DNA from 2 places in the Ferdinandcohnia salidurans genome. Region 2 is predicted to be linked to the other one. Evidence: riboswitches for the same ligand, from Rfam matches in the RefSeq annotation. Region 2 holds a riboswitch; the other holds the start of a gene.

Region 1 (8,015 bases), on a different contig from region 2:
GAACGGTTACCTCGATTCACTAGGTAAGCCAAGAATTGCTCAGGTAAAACGTGATGCGGATATTGCAACTGCAGAAGCTGATAAGGAAACCCGTATTAAACGGGCGGAAGCAGACAAAGAAGCAAAAAAATCTGAGCTAGAGCGCGCAACAGAAGTAGCAGAGGCCGAAAAAATCAACCAATTAAAAATGGCTGAGTACCGTAGAGAGCAGGATATTGCAAAAGCACGTGCTGACCAAGCATACCACCTAGAAGAAGCGAGAGCGAAACAAGAGGTAACTGAACAGCAAATGCAAATCCAAATCATTGAAAGACAGAAGCAAATTGAACTCGAAGAAAAAGAAATCTTACGTCGTGAAAAGCAATACGATTCAGAGGTTAAGAAGAAAGCAGATGCTGACCGTTACTCAGTTGTTCAAGCGGCAGAAGCTGAAAAAGCGAAGCAGTTAGCAGAAGCAGATGCAAATAAATATCGAATTGAAGCAATGGCAAAAGCGGAAGCAGAAAAAATCCGTATTGATGGTCTTGCAAAAGCAGAAGCACAGCGTGCACAAGGGGAATCTGAAGCAGATATTATCCGTTTGAAAGGTCTTGCAGAAGCGGAAGCAAAACAAAAAATTGCAGAAGCATTCGAGCAATATGGGAAAGCGGCTATCCTCGATATGGTTATTAAAATGCTTCCTCAATATGCGAAAGAAGTGGCAGCACCATTATCAAATATCGACAAAATTACAGTTGTGGATACTGGTAGTAATGGGGAAAATAGCGGAGCCAATAAGGTAACAGGTTATGCTACTAACTTGATGTCAACTCTTCAAGAGTCGTTAAAAGCATCATCAGGTATTGATGTAAAAGAAATTATCGAAAACCTATCAGGTAAAGGTAATGTAAAAAACAGCATCGACCAGTTAACGGATGAATTAGTCCAAACGAGAAAAGCAGAGACAACAGAAAAAGAATAATATGAACTGAAAAGCAGCCTACTTAAAAGAGCTGCTTTTCTTTTTGGTGATTTTTTTGCAGAGTGCTATTGCGTCTAGGATAGTGGAAAACAGCAGGACTGAGTCCGAATAAGGGTGTGATTCTGACAAGTACAGAGGAAATCTTCGGGCTTGAGTCTGAATGAGGGTGTGATTCTGACAAGGCTAGAGGAAATCTCCGAGCTTGAGTCTGAATGAGGGTGTGATTGAGACAAGGTCAGAGGAAATCTTCGGGCTTGAGTCCGAATGAGGATGTGATTGTGACAATGCCGGAGGATATCTCCGAGGTCGAGTCCGAATGAGGGTGTGATTCTGACAAAGCCAAAGGAGAAACGCCGAGGTCGAGTCCGAATGAGGGTGTGATTCCGACAAGTCCAAAGTAGAAACTCCAAGCATGAGTCCGAATAAGGGTGTGATTCAGACAAGTACAGAGGAAATCTCCAAGCTCGAGTCCGAAAGAGGGTGTGATTCTGACAAGGCCAAAGGAAATCCACAAGTTTAAGTCCGAATGATAGCATGATTCTGACAAGAACAGTGGAAAACTCCATTATTGAGTCAAAATGAGTGAATGTAATATTCGATAGGATGGGTTAAACTGTAGAAAATGAACATATTAAAACTTTTTAAAACTGAAAGTGAACTTTTTTATGACTTCGTACGTACTATTAGCGAAATATAAAAATAACCAAATCTTCTCGGGGGAGAATTCAATGCATGGATGAAAAGGAACTAATTCGCAGTGCAAAGCGTGGTGACTCACTCGCGTTTGCAATGCTTTTTAAAGAGCATTATCCTTTTTTAGTTAAGTATTTAATAAAAGTTACAATGAAACCTGATATTGCTGAAGACATCGCACAAGAGGCAATGATGAAAAGTATGGAAAAAATCAAAATGTATAACGGTAAAGCAAAATTCTCCTCATGGCTAATAACAATTGCGACGAACTTATACATAGACGATATCCGTAAAAAGAAACGCGAACAAAATTATCAGCAACAGGAGCAAGCATTACGCAAAATGAAGTGGCAATTCGAGAACCAATCTGAGGATTGGAATGATGTTCTTAATGCACTAGGAAGGCTTTCTGATGAAATTCGGATTCCAATTGTTCTCAAACATTATTATGGGTATTCGTATGAAGAAATCGCTGATATGCTTCATATCGCCATTGGTACTGTTAAATCAAGAATACATAATGGAATCCATACAGTAAGAAAGGAGCTGAAACCTCATGAAGAAAAACAAGCTAGTCCTACTAAACAACAAACAACAACATGAAGAGGATAAAGAAACGATTCAAGATATAAATGAAGCTCTTACTAAAATAGATCATCATTACTCGGTTTTCACTCCGGACCTACAAGTATTTGAACAAATGGTTGCAATTGAACAACAAAAACAAAAGAAGAAATTTAGAAGAGATTTAACCGCATTTATATTGGTTGCTCTATTCTTGATGACATGTCTAATATCCGCATTCTTCCAGCTACCGCTAGTATTTATCATCATTCAAGGCATTGCAACTATTAGCTTGCCAGTATATAGCTTCTTTCGTTATCGAAAACGGGTGATTGTCCATGAATACGAATAATACCCTGCTTTTATTAGTAGTTGTGATTATCGTACTTATTCAAGGTTTGTGGCTATTTTTAGATGCAAGAAAGCGGGGACATAATTATTGGTTTTGGGGAATATGGGGATTAATTCAAACACCGATGCCCCTTGTTTGTTATTTCATTTTTGCTAGAAAAATTTATCGACGTAAAGCAGGTAGGGAATGATGAGGGATATTGCAAAATATATTGTATTAATGATAGCCATTGTAGGACAAATCGTAGGAATTGTATTTTTGTTCATTGATATTTCAAAGGCACTGACATTCTATGCCTTTTACATGGTTGCCATTATTCTATTATTCGCCCTATTAGTATGGGAACGAAAACGAGAGAAAGAGGAGGATGACGAAAATGATTATCGTGACTACTGATTTTGTACCTGGCAAAGAAGTAAAAGAACTAAAAGGATTTGTAAGAGGGGGGACAGTTCAGTCAAAGCACATTGGAAAAGACATTATGGCTGGATTAAAGACAATTGTTGGAGGAGAAATCTCCGATTATACTGAAATGCTGGAAGAAGCCCGCCAAAAAGCAATTGGTCGAATGGTGGAAGATGCAAACGCAAAAGGAGCAAATGCAGTAATCGGGATGCGATTGCAAACCTCAGCTGTTATGCAAAATGCATCTGAAATTATTGCATATGGAACAGCAGTTTATGTAGAGTAACAAGTAAACCTTAAAAAAGCCTTGATAATTATTTCCAACATGTTATGATTGGAAATAAGAAAAATTGCATAAATAATTGTAATTCCACTAGGGGTGCCTTTAAAAAAGGTAAATGTATGGATGGGTTTATACCTTTAAATCGTTTACTTTAAGGCTGAGATTGAGGATTGATTTTTCATAACCTTGAGACCCTTAGAACCTGATCTGGTTGATACCAGCGTAGGGAAGTGGGTAGACGGGTCTCTTTATTTTTTATATGTCTAAATCCAAACCACTTTCTTTACGTTGTTAAAGAAGGTGGTTTTTTATTTTGTAAATAACAGTAAAGCGAGGAGAAATGAACATGTTATTTTCAGAAGAAATACGTAAAGAGGCAAACCATATTTGGGAGGCAAGTTTTGATCATCCATTTGTCAAAGGAATTGGAGACGGTACATTACCAATTAAATGTTTTCGCTACTATGTCATGCAGGATGCCTATTACCTAACTCATTTTGCAAAAGTGCAGTCTTTAGGTGCAGCAAAGGCAGAGGACTTACATACGACAAACCGACTTGCTATTCATGCTCAAGGAACTTACGAGGCCGAACTAGCACTGCATAAAAGTTTTTCGGAGAGACTTGAGATTACGGAGGAAGAAAGAAAAACCTTTAAACCTGCACCGACAGCATATGCATATACATCACACTTGTATAGAGCCGCTTATTCTGGCCATTTGGGTGATATAATTGCTGCTTTATTACCTTGCTATTGGCTATATTATGAAATTGGTGAAAGACTTAAAGATTGCAAACCAGAAGAGCCGATTTACCAGGAGTGGATTGCGGCGTATGGTGGGGACTGGTTTAAAGAACTAGTAGAAGAACAGATTGATAGAGTAAATAAATTAGCAGAAAAAGCGACGCAAGAAGATCGAGACCGTATGAAAGAACATTTTATGATTAGCAGTCAATATGAGTACTCCTTTTGGGAAATGGCGTACCAATTAGAAAACTGGCCTATTCTAGCAAAAATGTCTGTATGAACAAAAGAGAAAAGGAGAGGTATAAATGAGCAAAGGGTTAAAACTAACTGATATTTTGGTTACGATCGTAATCGCCATTGCATTCGGGATTGTTTATATTGTTTGGGGTTCTTTATATTATGTTGTAAAGCCCATTGGGCTACATGCCGACCAATTAATCTATGGAATGTGGTTTATTGCAGCGCCTGTTGCGTATCTTGTGATTCGTAAACCGGGTGTTGCCTTACTGGCAGAAATTGCAGCTGCCTCAGGTGAATTTATTTTAGGGTCTCCATGGGGCCTAACCGTTCTGCTGTACGGTGTTGTACAAGGGCTGTTTGCTGAAGCAGTGTTTATGCTATTTCGATATAAAAAATATAATATTGCTGTGGTCGTCTTGGCAGCTATAGCTTCTTGTCTAGGGTCAGTAATAATGGATTTTGCATATGGAGAAATAGGTGACTTAGCTGCATGGAATCTCATTTTGTTCCTAGTTGCTAGATTCGTAGGTTCCATCTTGTTTGCCGGTGTATTTGCTTACTATCTAGTAAGTGCGTTGGAAATGACAGGAGTAACAAAACTTGTACGCCCACTATCCAGCAGTGATTTTGATGCACTAGATCAAAAATAAAAGGGGTCGAATATGGAATCAATTGCCTTTGTAGAAAACCTTCGTTTAACATTTCCTGGAGATAAGTCCTTGCTTTTTAAGGACTTATCTTGCCATATTAAAAAAGGAGAGAAGATATTAATTCTCGGACCTTCAGGATGTGGGAAATCGACAATCCTTCAAGTATTAAGCGGGATTATTCCAAACTCAATAGAATTACCAATGAAGGTAAATAAGTTACAGATTCCCAAAGAATGGGGCTATGTTTTTCAGGATCCTGATTCACAGTTTTGCATGCCATATGTTGATGAAGAACTTGCATTTGTTTTAGAAAATCTACAAATTCCTAGGGAGCAAATGGACGAACGGATAAAAAGTCTGTTAGAGCAAGTTGGATTAGATTTAGAAGATTTCCACACAAACATTCAAACTTTGTCTGGAGGCATGAAACAACGTTTAGCCATAGCATCTGTCTTGGCATTAGAGCCGGATGTATTATTTTTAGATGAGCCTTCATCCATGCTTGATCCACTGGGTACAAAGGAAATTTGGGAAGTTATAAGAAATGTTGTGGAGGATAAAACAGTAGTCATCGTAGAGCACAAACTAGACCACGTCCTTCCAATTGTTGATCGAATTATCCTTTTTAATGAATCTGGAGAAATCATTGCTGATGGTTCAAAAGCTGAAATTTTTTCTAGCTATAAAACACTCATCAAAGAGCAAGGTATTTGGTATCCGGGGGTCTGGGAGCACTTTATTCAAGACTTTAAATGGATGGAATATGTAAATACAGAAGGTTTTAATCATCCATCTATTCGCCTTGAGGAATTTAAGGGATATAGACAGAAAAAGGAAAAAATATATGTGAACGATGTTCAAGTCCATGAAGGAGAATGGATTGTGGTCAAGGGGAGAAATGGTGCTGGGAAAAGTACCCTGCTTCACTCTCTAATGCAATTCATTCAAACAAAAGGTCACTATTCATTTTTTGGAGAAGTAGTTACATCTTCAAAGAAGCTCGATCAACTCATGACCTTTGTATTTCAAAACCCTGAGCTTCAATTTGTAACAAACTCTGTTTATGAAGAAATTGCGTATTCATTAAGAATTGATAAACGAAATGAACGAGAAATATCTGAGACTGTAGAGGAACTACTTCGAATCTTTCACCTCATAGAGCATCAAAATAAACATCCTTACCAATTATCTATGGGGCAAAAAAGAAGATTAAGTGTAGCAGCCTCAATTGTAAGAGATCAGCAAATTCTTCTACTAGATGAGCCTACATTTGGACTTGACTCAAAAAATACGTTTGCACTTCTTTCTTTACTAGAAGATTATAGACAAAAGAACAAAACGATCATAATGGTTACACATGATGAAAAAATTGAAGAGTATTTTGCGACTAGAAGCTGGACCATTGAGAATGGGAGATTAATCAAAGATCAATTGCTGAATCGGGCAAAAGTAAATCTTAGTCTCGTGCAAGTGTAATCAGGGAAAGGAATTTACTCATGGAAATTTTAAGTAAAGATACATGGCTACATCGAATAAATCCAAGTATAAAGCTGTTCGTGCTAGTCAGTTTATGTATTGCAGTATTATTCATCGATACTCTTCATCTACTTATTCATACCTCATTGGTCGTATTTATCTTATTTTTTGGATTCACTGGACATTCATTTAAACGAATCATACTATTTACTTTACCATTTTTGCTTATTTTTCTTTCAACCTCATCATCTATGATTCTATTTGGTAAAGGAGAGACGGTACTTTTTAAGTTGGGACTCATTACAATATCAGAGGAAAGCATTTATAAAGGATTAGTTGTTGGTTTTAGAGGAATTATATTTGCGGGTCTAGGCTTAACGTTCGCTTTAACTACACGTCCCGTTTTTCTGTTTTATTCGTTGATGCAGCAACTAAAGTTGCCACCTAAATATGCATATAGCTTTATGGCTGGACTACGATTGATTCCCATTATGATGGAGGAGTTCCAAACGATTCAAAATGCCTTGCGCGTTCGTGGGATTGAACACCAAAAAGGGATTCGCTCTATCTTTTTTAAACTAAAAGCATATTCGATTCCGTTATTATCACAAAGTATTAGACGTGCACATCGGATTGCAGTTGCAATGGAGGCAAAGCGCTTTTCGAACCAAAAAGATCGTACCTTTTACTATGAACTGACTCTTTCTAAGTATGATTTGATTTTTATTCTTTATTTCGTGATTATGTTAAGTCTTGGCTATTATTTCTCCAGTCCATTATTTTTAATATAGAAGTCCCGTTACTTCATGGAAAGGAACTAGATGTGTTACGATAATTTCAAGCTAAAGATAAAATATTATTTAGGATACACATGAGTTTGAGGGAAGGAATGATGTGGGGTGACTGAACGCTATTCTCGTCAAGAGTTATTTACTCCAATTGGATTGGAAGGACAAAAGAAGATTAGAAGTAAGCATGTATTAATCGTAGGTGCTGGTGCACTTGGTACGGGCAGCGCAGAGGGACTGGTTCGTGCCGGAATTGGAAAGTTAACAATCGTGGACCGGGACTATGTGGAGTGGACAAATTTACAAAGACAGCAATTATATAGTGAAGAAGATGCAGTCAATCGTATACCAAAAGCAGTTGCAGCAAAACAACGCTTAGAAAAAATAAATTCAGAGGTCGATATTCGGGCTCATGTCATGGATGTTTCTATTCAAGAGATTGAAAATCTCATTGATCATGTTGATTTAATAATCGATGCTACCGACAATTTTGACATAAGAATGCTCTTAAATGATGCTTCACAAAAATATAAGATCCCTTGGATCTACGGGGCATGCGTAGGGAGCTATGGTATTAGTTATGCAATCCTACCTGGTCAAACACCTTGTCTGCATTGCCTCTTAGAAACTGTACCGATGGGAGGACTAACATGTGATACGGTGGGAATCATCAGCCCAGCTGTACAGATGGTGGTAGCCTATCAGGTAACCGAAGCTCTCAAAATATTGGTTGATGATTACGATGCGTTACGGAATAAATTAGTTTCATTTGATTTATGGAAAAATCAACATACCGCAATTAAGGTTGATCGTGTGAAAAAGGAAAGCTGTCTTTCTTGTGGAACAAATCCAACCT
Region 2 (8,015 bases):
TACAATGACTGTAATTTTGATCTTGTATTTGATTGGTATTTTATTAAGTTTACGTTCACATAGAATAAGAAAATTGTTTATCCCCTCTCCTATCCTACTGATTGAAAATGGAAATATACTTTATAAAAATTTGAACAAAGCACGGATTTCAATTGATGTACTATTATCAGAATTAAGGATGAAGAGTACTGAAGATATTCAGAAGGTTGCACTTGCGTTTTGGGAGCCCGGTGGTTCTTTTTCAATCTTTTTAAAAAGTGAACACCAACCATTTACCCCGAGTACCATTAACAAACCTATAAAACCTTTCAATTATCCTAGGACTTTAATCAAGGAGAAAAAGATTGACTTTAACGAATTACAGCAAATTGGTAAAAATGAAGATTGGCTGTTACAAAAAATTTCAACCACCTACAAACATGTTACACTTAATGAAATTCTACTTGGAACAATAGATGAAAATGAAAATGTGACAGTATTTCTATATCACTACTGAAATCTCCAGGGAGTATACCATTTCTCGTAAAACTGTGTATACTCCTAATCTTTACTTACCTTGATTCTCCATATCATATGGTCAAAACTTTCACCCCAGTAATCCTTTAAAATAACATCTGGATTACCAAATTTATTTTCCCAATATTTTTGTGCATTCTTATACCCGCTATCTAAACAAAACTCTTCTATCTCCCTATCCTTTAAAATCGTAAATATAGACTGCAATAACAAGGTGCCAATGCCTTTTCTCTGGTATTTCGGATGGACGAAAACTGTTCCAATTTCAACTAGACCAGAATAAGCATGATGCGTTTTGCAGATTAAACGACTTGCAGGCCCGTACTCAATGGTTCCGACAATTGTACTGTCATGGGTGGCTAGAAGGAAATATCGGTTCTTGCCCCCGCTTTCATAATAGCAGTGGAGATAACTCTTTTTTGTTTCAATTTCCTCGTCTATATCTTTTGTTAAATAAGCTATCCTTTCTTTTGCAAAAGTGTCCATAATGACATCACTAAAAAAGTGATGAAGCTCATCCTTATCTTCGATTTTCGGCCTTCTAATATCTATATCCATTACTAAACTCTCCTCCTTAGAATTCTGTTTCATAACCCTTAACTCCCCTTACTAAAAATACTCCTCTCCCAAATTGGTCATACTAACCAAATGAACATTTTCGATATTGGAGGATTATGGTTTGGAACATTCATGGATCTCACTTATTCCTTTTTTAATTGTAATTGGTATGGCGATTTGGTTAAAGGATATTTTACCTGGACTTGTTTTAGGATTATTGGTTGGGGCAATCCTTGTTACATCTGATATATTAGGTGGAACCCAGCAATCAATTACATATATTGTGACGACTCTATCTGATCCAACTAATATTAAAATCGTAAGCTTTTTATATGTTTTTGGTGGTTTAGTTGGGATGATGAACATTGCCGGGGGTATCAAAGGATTTACGGAATGGATTGGAGAGAAAATCAAGACTGAACGTGGCCTTCTAGGATTAATTTGGCTCACCCTCCCTTTTACCTTTATGATGCCAATGTTTCGGATTATGATGATTGGACCCATCATAAAACAACTCATAAAAAAAATGAACCTATCAAAACAGAAGGTCGGGATGACATTAGATATTTCAACCGAATCGGTTATTGTTCTATTACCTGTCGCAACTGCATTTGTTGGATTTATGGTTTCACTTGTCGAAGGTGGCATTAAAGGACTTGATTTAGGGATGTCAGCCTATCAAGTATTTTTATTGAGTATTTTGTTTAATTTTTATGCGATTGTGATGCTTCTTATTGGAATCATCCAAACGTTTTGGCCATCAAAAAAAAGCCATAAATCCCAACACCACGCAGATGAGGAAGAACATGATCATGAATTTCACCGAATGGGAATTAAGAAAGAACTTTCTCTTGTAAAAGCGCAACCTTGGCATTTAATTGTACCGGTGTTTTTACTTTTAGGATTATCTCTCTATCTACTATGGGAAAACGGCAGATCACTTGGTGCTCAAACGGTCTTTGAAGCTTTTTCAATGGCCGATGCAACTTTTGTCATGCTGCTGGCTGTATTTATCACACTCATTTTCACTTTTGTGTTTTATGTGATCCGAAAGCAGAAATTACATGAAATTATGTATCATTTTTACGATGGTGGAAACCAAATGATGCAGGCGATTACCCTTCTCATTCTTATTTGGGCTCTTACTTTATCTGCTGAGGAACTCGGATTTTCCGAATTTATTAGTTCCACTTTAGGGTCATTTTTACCAGGATTTTTAACACCTGCGACGATTTTTCTAATCGGGTCAGTTGTTGGGTACTTTATTGGTTCCTCTTGGGGAACTTGGGGGTTATTTATGCCGCTTGGAATTGCTTTGGCCCTATCAACTGGTGCCTCCATCCCACTAACCGTCGGAGCTGTTTTTGCGAGCGGTGCATTTGGAGCTTTGACTTCCCCACTTGGTGACACAACGATAACTACGGCATCAATTTTAGATTTAGATCTAGTTGAGTATGCACAATATAAATTGAAGGTTTCATCAATAGGGGGAATCATCGCTGTTGTGTTATATATCATTGGTGGATTAGTGTTCTAAAAAAGACTAAACATACAAGTTTAGTCTTTTTTTAGGTATTAGAAGTTTCGTTCTTGATATGTTTTGAAGGCGGGATTTTTTAATACGATTCCAACAATGATAAATCCAAAAATAGATCCCACAATTGAGCTGAAAATAAACGAAGGTATGAAACCAAAAATGGCTGCATCCTGTCCAAGAATAAGTGTGGCAATTGGGTAACAAGCTATTGCCCCTAAGAACCCTGTTCCAATTATTTCACCTGTCATTGCCATTGAAGCCTTCCCCGTTTTGGAATATAGGAATGCTGCTAAAAAAGCCCCTATCATACTCCCTGGAAAGGCAAACAAAGAGCCAGTTCCAAGCATGTTTCGAAGTAAGGACACAGAAAAAGCTTGAAGCACGGCATATGCTGGACCTAAGATAACCGCTGACAAGACATTAATAAAGTGCTGCATAGGAAATACCTTTGTGAAGCCTATTGGTATGGCAAATAAATGACTTGTAACTGTTCCGATAGCGACAAGCATTGCTGTTAACGTCATTTTTAGTGTTTTACTCAAGATGAATCCCCCATTACTGATTTAATTCATTACCAAACCGCCGTCAACAATAAGGTTTTGACCTGTTACCCCTTTACCCCAAGGTGATGCAAAGAAAAGAACTGCGTTTGCTACATCTTCTGGTGTTGTTACTTTTTGAAGTGGTGTAGATTCCTTAATCAATTGGAAAACTTCTTCAGATGTTGCAGAACTCGCATCAGTTGTTTGAAGTAATCCTCCAGAAATCATGTTTACGTTTATTCCATATGAACCAAGGTCTTTTGCCATGTTCCGAGTGAATCCTAAAAGTGCTGCCTTGCTTGTGTTGTAATCATGGTAAGCAACAACAGGATTTTGAAAGAGATTCGTACCAATTGTTACAATACGTCCAAAACCAAGTTCCTTCATGTCTGGAAGGGCTGCTTGTGTTGTGTGTAATGCTCCTTTTATTGCTCCTTCGAGTTGTGCGTGAAAATCCTCCCAAGAAATATTTTCTGCGTTCTTTCTTGCGATTGGGTCAAAACGAAAATTGATTAAGGCATTATTTACAACGGTTGTTATAGGTTGATCAAAATAATTTTTCGCTTTAACAAATAGGCTCTTTACTTGTTCACGATTCCTTACATCAGCTTGAATGGCAATCGCATTTTTACCAATTTCTTCTTGTAGAGAACGAGCTTTGTCTTCACTTTGAAAATAGTTAATTACCACCTTTGTCCCTTCATTAGCAAAAGCTTTTACGATTTCCTTTCCTAATCCACGTGCACCACCGGTAACGAGAATAACCTGATTTTGTAGTTTCATTCAAGTAGCCTCCTCATATAGTAAATAAGAACAACGCAAAAAAGCCAGTTCCACATAAATGGACCTGGCTTAAGGTATCAAGAGAAAATGGACATTTTCCACTCTACTTTCCTCCGCCGGTATAATCCGGATCAGGTCCAAAGGGTTAAAAAACGCACGCTTTTCTCTCAGCCCAGTCGGGCACCCCTAGTAGTTTACGAATATTCTTTCTATAAGGATAGTATGTACTTGCAAAAATGTAAAGGTATTTGATGGTTTCAAGATTCTAAGATTCATTATATGGTATAATATGGATAACAGTCTGAATATTCTATTTATAGAAAGGAGTGCTGGGATGTTATTTTACTTAATGATAGCTCTATTTGCAGTAGGAATCGGCGCGGTTGGTTGCGGTATCTTTATGTTTTTTGTGAAAATGGAAAAGAAAAAGGCGTTTATTATAAGTTTAATAGGATTATTCATTATTGTTGTGACCATGAGTTCTGGTAATCTTCGCCCCTCCTATGAGAAAGAAACTTCAATAATTATTCAGGAAGTATCAGTATCATCCGAAAAAAATGGAGATGGAAAGTACAGTTGTAATGTTAGTGATCCTTACTCCGTGTATCAGTTTTATAGCGAAGATAAAAAAGAGGTAGAGGATTTTTGTGCTCAATTTAGTAAAGGTGAAACTTATGAAATCAAATACCAGTTTAAATCTGGTAAGTACACCATTTTAGGAGTGATTAAGTAAAGGCCGGGAAATTCCTGGCCTTAAATATATTTACTACCTTCTCTAACACTTAGCTTTGGCAATGTTGTATCATTTATAAAGTGACGGACTGAATTAGGGTTTGTCTTTGAGTACTCGCGCAAAGCCCAGCCAATTGCTTTTTGGATGAAAAATTCTTTACTATTAGCGTTGGCTTTTATGTATTTGTAGAGGATGGTTTCATTTGTTTCTTCCTTATATTTTAACTGAAAAAGAATGGATGAACGTGTAAGCCATAAGTGTTTCCCAAAAGCCCAACCTTCAATTTTTTCTTCTATTATACTAGGTGTTACTTTAGCTATATTGCCAACTAGATGTGGAGAAAGAACATCGACAGTATCCCACCAGGATTTTGTAATAATGAGATTCTCTATAAAAGGTAAATGGCTACTATCAATCCTTTTAATAGATTTAACTAAGTAATCCTGTGCAGCATATTGGTATTCCCGTTCATCCTTCATCCACAACTGTGTGACAAGTTCAAGATTTAAATCCTGTTTTAAAATACCTGTTTCTTTATAGAAATCACGTGTTAATTGTCTTCTTAAAGGTGTTTTTATCCCAAGGAATGGAAAATGGTTTTTCATATACTTTTGCATCGGTACTGCGTTTTCGGGATTACTATGTTTTTCGAATATCGTAACGAGATGGTTTAAATCGTCCATTGTATTGCTCCTTTAAAAGATTCGATATCCTAATTGTACTTGAAGCTCCTTTTATTACAAAATAAAAAAACTATCTTTTCTATGTAAGAATACGTACGAAAAGACAGTTTTTTGAATTCGTTACTGTTACTGCATTTTAATAGGAGTTACGACTGCAAATAGGTTTTCTGTTGGATTGTTGAGGTTGACTTCAATTACTTTATACCCTTCACTATCCTTGTAATCATTTGTCACTGGTGTTTTAATCTCGTTGCTCATTTTCCGTACTTCCCTTCTAACATTTTTCTCACACAATAAGTAGTATATGATGAGGTTATGAAAATGTGCTTCCTTTTGAAAAAAATTTTTTTCACCTCACAAATTTTATTTAAAGGTTTGTCCATCTAGTAGTTCTTAATAACAGATTTCACCTATATATTGTATTAATAGATTTCATTAAAAGAAAGGTGGTTGCTATATTGATCGAAAATTCATTTTATACACAAGAATTCCATGGACCCTATGAACTATTTAATTTAGGAGATTTCAAACTCGAGGAAGGTGGCATCATTCCAAACTGTCAACTCGCCTATGCTACATTCGGAGAACTTAACGAAGCAAAAGATAATGCTATTGTCATTCCTACTTGGTTTTCTGGTACAAATAAAGCCTATGAACCATATATCGGCGAAGGACGAGCATTGGACCCTTCTAAATACTTTATCGTAATCATTAACCAAATTGGAAATGGTCTTTCAAGCTCACCTCATAACAGCCCTGCTCCAATAAGTATGTCAGATTTCCCAGATGTAAGAATTGCTGATGATGTACGAGCTCAGCATCAATTCCTTACTGAAAAATATGGTATCAATGAAATTGAGTTAGTTGTTGGCGGGTCAATGGGAGCACAACAAACATACGAATGGGCAGTTAGATATCCCGATATGGTTAAACGTGCTGCTCCGATTGCTGGTACTGCCAAGAATACGACACATGATTTCATCTTTACGGATACACTAATCGAAGCGATTACTTCAGATCCCGGCTGGAACCATGGAAACTACAAGTCTTGTACAGAAGTGGTCGACGGATTAAACAGGCATGCTAAAATATGGGCTGTTATGGGACTTAGTACAGAATTTTACAAACAGGAAAAATGGCGTCAATTTGGTGTCAATTCTGTCGATGAATTCGTCAACGGCTTTTTACAGCCACTTTTTGCAGCGATGGATCCAAACGCCCTATTAACAATGGCGTGGAAATGGCAACGAGGTGATGTAAGTCGAATGACAAATGGAAATCTTGAAGTAGCACTTGGAAGAATCCAAGCCAAAACATTTGTTATGCCAATTGATGAAGACATGTTCTTCCCACCGCGTGATTGTGAAGCAGAACAAAAATTGATAGCTAACAGTGAACTTCGTGTAATTAACAGCAATTGTGGTCATTTTGGCTTATTCGGTGCAGATGGTCCTGCCTATTTTGAGCAGATTGATAAACACCTTAATGAACTTTTAGCGACTCCAGTATAACAGAATTTAATTATAGTAAGAGAATCCCGCCATCTACCTGCTAGATGGCTTTTTTTGTTGAGTGCAATGTGTAAAGTAAGCTTAAAAGAGCCATATTAGTATCATAATAAATGGGAAAGGATGGTATTTCATGAAGAAGGATGAACATCTGAAGAATCAGGTACTTTATATCACGAACCCCGCTTATGATGCTTTGCATTCGGAAAATCTGCTTGAGGATCATGATGATGAAATTGATCGTGAACAGTTGTCCCTATTGAATAGAGAATTATAAAATAAAAAAGGAGGACAATTTAGACATTGTTCTCCTTTTGTCATTTAATCAATAGGTGTAATTTCTACATTTAGCACACCGACACTAGGCGCTGCACCCAGTGCTTCAAACGCTTTACGGTGAAGATTGATTCGATTCGCTGGGAACTTCTTCACTTCATCAACAACTGTTACGATGATATCTTGATTCGGGACAAACGAAACATTTCGGATTCGTAAACGTTGGCCACATTTAAAGGGGCTATTTTCTCCTACGGCAACAGTCATGTTGTTATCATAGGACCAACCAATTTCACATTTTGTTGGCGTACCTCCCCATGTCCAAGTGGCCTTACCTAAGATAGTTTCAGGATTTCGATTCCAATCCCACCCATAGTAAGGTGCTGGATACTGTGGTACGTATTGTTGGAAATAATACTCATCATACATATTCCGTGGTTCTAAGTATCCATGACAATAAGGGCAGTAATAACCAGACGTATGTCTTATCATCTCACTTCTACTCCTTTGAAACCATTATTTTACTAATTACTTCGTCTACTTAAATGTATGTTAAACGACTAGTATTGGTTCCTATTAGAGTAATACTTAGGTTTTATCGTTCGAAGTGGTTAAGACACCTTTTTAATTTCCGTCTTCTTGGTTTTGTAAGCGAAACAAATCAAGTAAATCATTCTTATTCGTAACAAGGTCATCTAATGTATATCCATATAGCACATTTATGAAAGCCTGTAATGCTTCGTGTAGGGCTCGTTTTAGTTTACAAGATGGTGAAATGGCGCAATAGCCTCCACCCTCTTTAAAGCATTCAACGATGTTAAAGTCGTCTTCTGTATTCGATACGACTTCCCCGATATTAATCTCCTTTGGATGCTTAGC

Evidence for each region. A riboswitch is a leader RNA that binds a small molecule or an ion and turns the genes downstream of it on or off. The one in region 2 is predicted to bind thiamine pyrophosphate.
Region 1: linked by a shared signal. The riboswitch ahead of tenA (thiaminase II) and the one ahead of ACFSFW_RS05480 (3-oxoacyl-ACP reductase) in region 2 are both predicted to bind thiamine pyrophosphate.

The regions. Positions count from the first base shown of each region.
Region 1 is NZ_JBHUEK010000026.1:122,709-130,723, forward strand. It holds gene floT (flotillin lipid rafts scaffold protein FloT) at 1-961, shown strand, start outside; gene sigY (RNA polymerase sigma factor SigY) at 1,694-2,257, shown strand; gene ACFSFW_RS18800 (YxlC family protein) at 2,211-2,570, shown strand; gene ACFSFW_RS18805 (sigmaY antisigma factor component) at 2,557-2,760, shown strand; gene ACFSFW_RS18810 (hypothetical protein) at 2,757-2,966, shown strand; gene ACFSFW_RS18815 (YbjQ family protein) at 2,947-3,261, shown strand; TPP riboswitch at 3,341-3,504, shown strand; gene tenA (thiaminase II) at 3,605-4,285, shown strand; gene ACFSFW_RS18825 (ECF transporter S component) at 4,311-4,895, shown strand; gene ACFSFW_RS18830 (ABC transporter ATP-binding protein) at 4,908-6,371, shown strand; gene ACFSFW_RS18835 (energy-coupling factor transporter transmembrane component T family protein) at 6,392-7,162, shown strand; gene ACFSFW_RS18840 (thiazole biosynthesis adenylyltransferase ThiF) at 7,271-8,015, shown strand, end outside.
Region 2 is NZ_JBHUEK010000007.1:517,441-525,455, forward strand. It holds gene ACFSFW_RS05460 (DUF421 domain-containing protein) at 1-496, shown strand, start outside; gene ACFSFW_RS05465 (GNAT family N-acetyltransferase) at 541-1,074, opposite strand; gene ACFSFW_RS05470 (Na+/H+ antiporter NhaC family protein) at 1,196-2,611, shown strand; gene thiW (energy coupling factor transporter S component ThiW) at 2,650-3,153, opposite strand; gene ACFSFW_RS05480 (3-oxoacyl-ACP reductase) at 3,175-3,936, opposite strand; TPP riboswitch at 4,028-4,134, opposite strand; gene ACFSFW_RS05485 (hypothetical protein) at 4,271-4,669, shown strand; gene ACFSFW_RS05490 (DNA alkylation repair protein) at 4,690-5,352, opposite strand; gene ACFSFW_RS05495 (hypothetical protein) at 5,479-5,610, opposite strand; gene ACFSFW_RS05500 (alpha/beta fold hydrolase) at 5,811-6,863, shown strand; gene ACFSFW_RS05505 (hypothetical protein) at 6,994-7,137, shown strand; gene ACFSFW_RS05510 (RlpA-like double-psi beta-barrel domain-containing protein) at 7,182-7,628, opposite strand; gene ACFSFW_RS05515 (RrF2 family transcriptional regulator) at 7,761-8,015, opposite strand, start outside.